DNA from 2 places in the Paraburkholderia sp. J10-1 genome. Region 1 is predicted to be linked to the other one. Evidence: riboswitches for the same ligand, from Rfam matches in the RefSeq annotation. Region 1 holds a riboswitch; the other holds the start of a gene.
What was found. Region 1 has a riboswitch for manganese ahead of U5A65_RS37260 (sodium:calcium antiporter). Riboswitches for the same ligand answer to the same signal wherever they lie in the genome.
Positions count from the first base shown of each region.

Region 2: another riboswitch for manganese. It lies ahead of U5A65_RS19800 (TMEM165/GDT1 family protein); the one in region 1 lies ahead of U5A65_RS37260 (sodium:calcium antiporter).

Region 1 is NZ_CAJMYW010000025.1:21,707-25,915, reverse strand. It holds gene U5A65_RS37265 (porin) at 340-1,512, shown strand; yybP-ykoY riboswitch at 1,575-1,781, shown strand; gene U5A65_RS37260 (sodium:calcium antiporter) at 1,855-2,853, shown strand; gene U5A65_RS37255 (HPP family protein) at 2,871-3,959, opposite strand.
Region 2 is NZ_CAJMYW010000006.1:49,607-53,815, forward strand. It holds gene guaD (guanine deaminase) at 184-1,491, shown strand; yybP-ykoY riboswitch at 1,538-1,693, shown strand; gene U5A65_RS19800 (TMEM165/GDT1 family protein) at 1,786-2,358, shown strand; gene U5A65_RS19805 (DUF4136 domain-containing protein) at 2,364-3,050, opposite strand; gene U5A65_RS19810 (hypothetical protein) at 3,615-4,209, opposite strand, start outside.

The sequences.
Region 1 (4,209 bases):
ACTTTCGCCAAACATCCGCACGAAAATGAAGAAATGTTTAACCAGAGACTTGCCGATACCGGCTTCGATATTTATTTAGGAACTCTTATCAATCACATAAACTTGCCGCGAAAAAACAACGCCGGTACACGCCACGGCCTTGTGATGCCGAACTGACGGTGCATTGGCGCTCATGCGCTTTCTGAAACTCAGTCTTTCCGTTTTTCAAATTCGTCCATGCAGGGCGATACGCATAATCGCCGCTGAATTTCGGGGCGCCGGCCCGCATCGTGTCTTCACGTGCCTTCGCGCGCCGCGAATTCACTCTCACCTACGCCACTCATCAACGAAGATCATTCAATGAAAAAAACCGCTCTCGCCGCCGCCTTTACGCTGGCAACCTTCGCCTCCATCGCCCACGCGCAAAGCAGCGTGACGCTCTACGGCTCGCTCGACACCTCCGTTGCCTGGTTCGGCAACCAGCAAGGCAAGAACGGCTCGGGCGGCACGTTCCAGATGATGTCCGGCAACCTGTCGCCTAACCTCTGGGGCCTGCGCGGCACTGAGGATCTCGGCAACGGCCTTTCGGCGATCTTCAAGCTCGAAAGCGGCTTCAATATCGACAACGGCAAGCAGAACCAGGGTGGTCGACTCTTCGGCCGCACGGCGATGGTCGGCCTGAATTCGAACACCGCCGGCGCTGTCACGCTCGGCCGCCAGTACGATCCGCTCATCGACTTGCTGCAGCCGCTCACCAACGACGGCGCATTCGGGTCCGCGTTCGCCACGCCGGGCGACATGGACAACTACGACAACAGCTACCGCACCAGCAACTCGATCAAGTACGCGAGCCCTAACTTCGGCGGCCTGCAAATGAGCGCGATGTACGCGTTCGGCGGCCAGCCCGGCAGCACCGGCGCGGGACAGACATGGGCCGTGGCGGCCGCTTACAACCATGGTCCGTTCGGCTTCGGCGCGGGCTACTTCAAGGCCAACAGCAACGGCGGCACGGCCGCGACGTTCGACGGCCTGAATCCGAACACCGATGTGAACGTGGATTCCACCGCCATTACGGGCGGCTTCGTCTCCGCGAACTCGCTGCAGATCATTCGTGCAGCCGGCGACTACACGTACGGGCCGGTAACGGCAGGTCTCGCGTACAGCAACGTTGAGTACGCGAACTATCAGAGCGCGGCCGGCGCGAACAGCAACACGAAGTTCAACACGGGCCAGGCCTTCATCAACTATCAGGTCACGCCGGTCGCGCTCGTGGGCTTCGGCTACAACTACACGAAGGGTCACGGCAACGGCGTAGACGCGAGCTACAACCAGTTCAGCCTCGGCGGCGACTATTTCCTCTCCAAACGCACCGACATCTACGTGCTCGCGGGCTACCAGAAGGCTTCGGGCAAGACGATCGATGCGGGGACGGGCGAACTCGTCAACGCGGTCGCCTCGTTCGGCGACTTCGGCAACGATGCGACCAACGACAAGCAGGCCATGGCGATGGTCGGCCTGCGTCACAAGTTCTAATTCGCATCGAGCGGCGAGTGCGCCGGAAAATCGCTCGCCGCCATGAACTTCGGCTATAATCGCCCCCTGTCTTAGGGGAGTAGTCTGCAACGCCAACCTGGGCGTTGCGCCGCCGTCAACATAATTGGTGCCCCTGCACCATGGCGTCGGCAGCCGTATTGCGAGTGACTGCAGCGAATCGCTGCAAAGCGCGGCCTGACGAGACCTATGACGTTTTCCCTTTCACCCGGGCCGGGCGAAGGGAAGCGTCATGGTTTCGGTGCCCGGCTCGCACAATACGGCAATAACAATGACTCGTCTCGCCCCGCATCACCTTCTCATTTGCGCCACGGAGCGTTCGTCATGATCTTGACGTTCGCCCTGCTCGTTGCCTCGGCCGGCATCATCTACTTGTCCTGCGAGACCTTCGTCAATAGCGTCGAGTGGCTCGGTCAAAAGCTCAAGGTCACGCAGACCGCCACCGGCACGATCCTCGCCGCGTTCGGCACGGCGTTGCCCGAGAGCGTGGTCACGCTCGTTGCGGTCGCTTTCGGTGGGGACCCCGCACACAAGGAAATTGGCGTAGGCGCCGCGATTGGCGGGCCGCTCGCGCTCAGCACGATCGCCTATGCCGTAGTGGGCGTCGCACTGCTCGCCACCGCGAAACGCGTGGGCCGCGAGCGCGCTACCACCGTCGATGTAAATACGCGCCGCCTGCGCCGCGACCAGCTCTGGTTCCTTGCGATCTTCGTCGCGAAGATCGCGCTCGGGCTCGTGCTGTTCAGCTTCAAGCCGCTGCTGGGCATCGCGTTTCTCGCGGCCTACGCGTTCTACTGCTGGAAGGAGCTGTCCGCCGAAGACAGCGGCGAAGTGGAAGGCGATCTCGAGCCGCTCAAGCTGCGCCCACACGACGAGAATCCGGCCATGGTGTGGATTCTGCTGCAGACGCTCGGTGCGCTCGCGGTGATCTTCGCGGCCTCGCATCTGTTTGTGCAGCAGATCAGCGCCGTGGGGCCGTGGCTCGGCCTGAGCCCGCAGTTGACCGCCGTGTTGTTCAGCCCGATCGCAACCGAACTGCCCGAGATCATGAACGCGATCATCTGGGTGCGTCAGGGCAAGGAGCGCCTCGCGCTTGCGAACATCAGCGGCGCGATGATGATTCAGGCCACGATTCCCACGGCGTTCGGCCTCTTCTTCACGCCGTGGCATCTCGGCACGCCTTCGATTCTTGCGGCCGTGACGACCATGGTCGCCATTCTGTTTCTGCAGTGGGCGTTTCGTGCGCCAAAGGTGCGCAGCCGTCAGCTCACGCATGTCGGCTGGCTCTATGTGGTGTTCGCGGCGTTGCTGTTCGTGGTTTGACGCGGTTCTGAGCTACCTCAGGCCGCAGCGGCGGCCTGGGCGGCGCCCGCATGGTGATGAAGCCAGCGGATCATGTCCGAATGCCTGACCACGCCAACGAGCCGCCTCGCGTCGTCCATGACGGGAATGTCGTGATAGGCGTGCTCGATGAAGATCGGCACCAGATGCGCGAGCGGCGTGGCCCGATGGACCGCGTGCACGCCGGCCGCCATCACCGCCTCGACCGTTTCCTCCACGCGCGCCGACTCGCGCAGCACCGCGCGGCGCAGTGCATTCCAGAATCGCTCGATGCCGGCCGCCTGCACGAGATCGCCGAGCGCGTGATGCGTGACGACGCCAACCACGCGGTCCATGGCGTCGACCACGGGCAGCGTCGAAGCGCCGTGGCGGCGGAACATGTCGTGCGCCGCCCGCGCCCCCATTGTTGCGGGCACAGCGGGACAGCCAATCGACATGATTTCCTCACAAGTTAGTTGTTCGAACGACTTTTGCGGAACGTTCAGCGGCTGCAATCGATGTTGCGAGAGCGCAGCAAGCGGCATGGCAGCGGCTTGCTGCGGAGCACGAAACGCGGCGCGCGGATAGCGGTGTCCGGTCAGCGCGTGGAAGGCGAGCGCAGCGCTCAGCAAGGCGAAGGACTGGAACGCGATCGGCGCAAGCACGAAGTGAAAGCCGAGTGCGTGCACAGCGGGACCGCCGAGCACGGCCGTGAGCGCGACCGCGCCTGAAGGCGGATGTACGCAGCGGCACAGGAACATCGCGCAGATCGCGAGCGCCACGGCGACGGAAGCCGCCGCGATGGGCGACGCGATCCATTGCGCGCACGCCACGCCCACCAGCGCGGAGACGAAGTTGCCGCCAAGAATCGACCACGGCTGCGCCAGCGGGCTGTCCGACGCGCCGAAGAGCAGCACCGCGGAGGCGCCCATGGGCGCCACGAGCAACGGAATATCGCCCGCCGCGCCGAATATCAAATGGGTTGCGAGCCCAGCGAACGCGATGCCGATCATCGCCCCGCCGCAGCGCCGCACGCGTTCGCCCCACGGCGGCGCCGCCGGGTTGGGCACGAAACTCGTCAGCCATTCGGTGAGCGTGGCGCGGGTCATAGCGGGGCTTGCTGGTCGGTATGTCAGCCAGAATACCGACGCCCGCCGAATATCAACAATTGATATTTCTGAGCGCATATATAATTCATTCTGTATGCATGTTTGGAGCCGCCACGTCGCTCAGTGTGCCTTTGCGCTAACCTCAGAGGGCTTGCGGGCTGCCTAGTCAGTGCCGCCGCCCCGAGTGCCAGCCTTTCGGACAGGGCAATCGATGGCTTTGAATTACTTTGGACTGCCATGCTTGTTCACC
Region 2 (4,209 bases), on a different contig from region 1:
AACGCGCGAACAAAAACGCGGACTCGTCCGCACAGCAAGCCCCAGCCCGGGCTGTCACACGAATCCGGTCCAGCGCGCGAGCGCCGGACCGTGGGCCCTCTCGCGCCTCGTTTTCAGGAGCGGCGCGCGACATGCGGGGCATGCATTGGACGAATACCTGAATTTATCGGAGACGAAGTTCCCATGACTCAATCGGCTTACCGCGCAAAACTGTTGACGTTCACCGGCGATCCCGCGCAATCGTCCGACGCCGCGGTCTTCAACGAAGACGGCGTCGTGATCGTCGAAGACGGCCACGTGCTCGCCTCGGGCGCGTGGTCCGCGCTCACGTCGCGCGTGAGCGAAGGCGCAACAGTCCATGACCTGCGCGACAAGCTGATCGTGCCGGGCTTCATCGACACGCACATCCACTATCCGCAGACGGACATGATCGCGTCGCCCGCGCCGGGCCTCCTGCCGTGGCTGGACACCTACACGTTCCCGACCGAGCGCGGCTTCGAAAACGAAGCGGTGGCGCAGGACACGGCGCGCTTTTTCGTCGATGAACTGCTCGCCTGCGGCACGACCACGGCGCTCGTGTATTGCACCGTGCACAAGCAGTCCGCCGATGCGCTCTTCACCGCGAGCGAAGCGAAGAACCTGCGCATGGTCGCGGGCAAGGTGCTGATGGACCGCCATTGCCCCGAGTTCCTGCGCGATACGCCGCAAACGGGCTACGACGACAGCGCCGAGCTGATCGAGCGCTGGCACAACCGCGGGCGCCAGATGTACGCGCTCACGCCGCGCTTTGCGCCCACCTCGACCGAAGCGCAGCTCGAAGCGTGCGGCGCGCTCGCGAAGGCGCACGGCGACATCTTCATCCAGAGCCATGTGGCTGAAAACCCGGATGAGGTGAAGTGGGTCAAGGAACTGTTCCCGGGTCATCGCAGCTACCTCGATGTGTACGATCACTACGGACTCCTGCGCAAGCGCGCGGTGTACGGCCACTGCATCTGGCTCGACGACGAAGACCGCCGCCGCATGGCGGACACCGGCACGGTTGCCGCGCACTGCCCGACCTCGAACCTGTTCCTCGGCAGCGGACTGTTCGACTTCGACAAGGCGGGCGCATCGTCGATGCCCGTGACGCTCGCCACCGACGTGGGCGGCGGCACCTCGTTCTCGATGCTGCAAACCATGAACGAGGCGCACAAGGTCGCGCGCATGGGCGGCCACCATCTCACGGCCACGCGCATGTTCTGGCTCGCGACAGCGGGCGCGGCCCACGCGCTCGATCTCGCCGACAAGATCGGCACGCTCGCGCCCGGCAGCGAAGCGGACTTCGTCGTGCTCGATGCGCAGTCCACGCCGCTGCTCGCGCGGCGTACGGCGCGCGCCGAATCGCTGGAAGAATTGCTGTTCGCGCTCGCCCTGCTCGGCGACGACCGCGCCGTGTTCGAGACGTACGCGGCGGGCAAACGCGTGCACAGCCGCGACGGCGCGCACCGCTGAAAGCCCCGCCCGGCGCGGGTTGCAGGGAAAACCTGCATGGTATAATCCGCGCCTCATTGGGGAGTAGCCGCCTCCGAATCGCGCCACAGTGCCGCAGCGCCGGTCTCAAGACCCCGCGCTTGCCGCGCGCGAATTCGCGGGGGCGTCCGTCAACAGACTTGGCCTGCGCGGCCATGGCGGACGCAGCCTTTATCCCGGGCCTGGCGAGACCGATGACCCATGACCGCCGCAACAGGGCCCGGCGGTGCGTGGGTCGTCGCTCGCACACACCACGGCCCGAGGATCCACCACAACGTGAACCAAGCTTTTCTGGTTTCCACCGGAGCCGTCGCGCTCGCCGAAATTGGCGACAAGACACAGCTGCTCTCGCTCGTGCTCGCGGCGCGCTACCGCAAACCCGTGCCGATCATTCTCGGCGTGCTCGTCGCCACGCTCGTCAACCACTCGGGCGCGGGCGCGCTCGGCACGTGGCTCGGCGCGCTCGTCACGCCCGGTGTGATGCGCTGGGCGCTCGCCGCCTCGTTTGTCGCCATGGGGCTGTGGATTCTCGTGCCGGACAAGCTCGAAGAAGGCGAAGCGAGCGTGAACCGCTCGCAGCTTGGCGTATTCGGCGCGACGGTCGTGACCTTCTTTCTCGCCGAGATGGGCGACAAGACGCAGATCGCCACCGTCGCGCTCGCCGCGCGCTTTCACGACTTCTTCGGCGTGGTGGCCGGCACGACGCTCGGCATGATGATCGCGAACGTGCCTGCAATCCTGCTCGGCGACCGCTTCGCCCACAAGCTGCCGACGAAGCTCGTGCATGCGATTGCGGCGGTGCTGTTCGTCGTGCTCGGCGTGCTCGCGATTCTGGGCGTGGGGTTCTGACGTGCCTATTTGGCGGGTGCGGCTGCGGCACCCTGCGCCGCTGCAGGCGAGGCCGCACTGGTCTCGTTCGGTGCACCGCCGCCCTTGCCTAGCGGAATCTTGACCTCCGTCACGGTGCCGTTAGCTAGAGGGAAATTCCCCAGCGCGCTCTGCACGAGAAAGGGCATCACGCGCACGAGCGACGGATCGTCGCCGGAAGTGCGCGCAGTCACGTTGTAGACCTCCTTGCCGCTCGCCCTTTCGGTGATGCGAATGCCGAGCGCATGCGAATACACCGGATAGGTCTGGTTCACGTAGGCGGGCTGATACGGTCCCCACGCGCCCCACGGGTTCCAGGGGCCCCAGTACGGGCCCGGCCAGGGGTTGTAGAACACGGGCTGCGCAACCGTCACCGTGTCGGTGCGGCTGCCGTAAGCGAGCCCCACGAGGTAGTGCGCCTGCGGTTCGGCCACGAGGCGGAACGCATGCGTCGCGAGCCCGTTGGCGACGAACTGCTCGTAGGTGCTCTGCTCGATGCTCTGGCTCTGCTCGGCGCTGCGTGTGAACGCAAAGGTGCGCGTGGCGTCGCTGCCGCCGTCCCATGCGGAGAAAGCGGTCACCTGGCTCGTCACGTAAGTCGTGCAGCCGGAGAGCGTGAGTGCGAGCGCCGCCAGCATCAGTAGGGCGCGGCGGGTCCATCGGTCGTGCATCATGGTCTTCTCGTCTTCATTCAGTTGGAAAGGTGCAGTCGTGGGGGCCGCTCTCTCCGATACAAATTCAACGACCTGTATACGTTTCCCTTTAGGGTCAGGGAGATGCATTCATTTTCTGTCCAATAATCTGCGGCCAGAAGTGGGACTTCACCGCCATACAAATCAAGAACTTACGACACCATTCGGAATACGTATCTAGAGCGCAGCGATCATGCTTCGTCGCCAATTTAACAATTCGAGAGTCACAGACATACAGTATTCTTATACAGAACGACCTTGGCCCAGAAAGCCGCTCCGTTTGAAACTGGAAAAATCCGGCATGATGTTGCCCCCCGTCGGGAGGTCATGCCGTAAAGAAGGGCTGGCCGGTCCACTCTGTTGTCAAAGCCGTGTCTGCCGGGCGGTCTTGCCATTGTATGCGCCGCGTCCGACTAACCAACGAGCGAATTAGAAAGAGCGGCCCGCGCCCGTCCAAGCAAGGCCGCAAGTTACTCATTCAGGCGAGAAGCACACCATAGCATTCTCTCTCACTTTGAAGAGATACCAATTGCCTATGGAGAAGCTCTAAATGGGACATGCAAACAAATCGTCAAAAGAAACTGTGCCCACCATATGCGTCGCATAGCACGAGAGGCGAAGGGTCGCAACGCCAGTGGGCACGATTACGCGCCCCCCAATCTGCGCATACCCGCCGGTGGAAGCGCTATAGGTACCCAGATTCAAATCTCCGACGATCAAACCTGCTTGTGTAATCAACTGGACTCGAATCGACGCATACCCAGTCTGTCCCGCCTGAACTACTGCAGCAACATTCACCCATCCGGCAACAAGAATCGCCTCACCAGCGCGTGCAGCCACATCCTGGCTGGCCGAACATCCGGAATTGCCATTGGTCAACGAGAGCGTCAGACAGCTAGTGCCACTATGTGCACCAATAGTCGAAATCGCTACACTGTTACCCGTCGAGCCGTTAAGCGTCCAGCCGTCTAGTGTACCGCTTTCAAAGCTACCGTTATAAAGCAAACTATTTCCAGCATATGGGTTGGCGAGTCCCGGCTGTTGATTGGAGCCAGTATCTGCATCACCACGAACGGAGACATTTTGCGGAACTCCGCTTTCCACTACTGCTATCGAAGTGTTATAGCGGTTATAGGCTGCG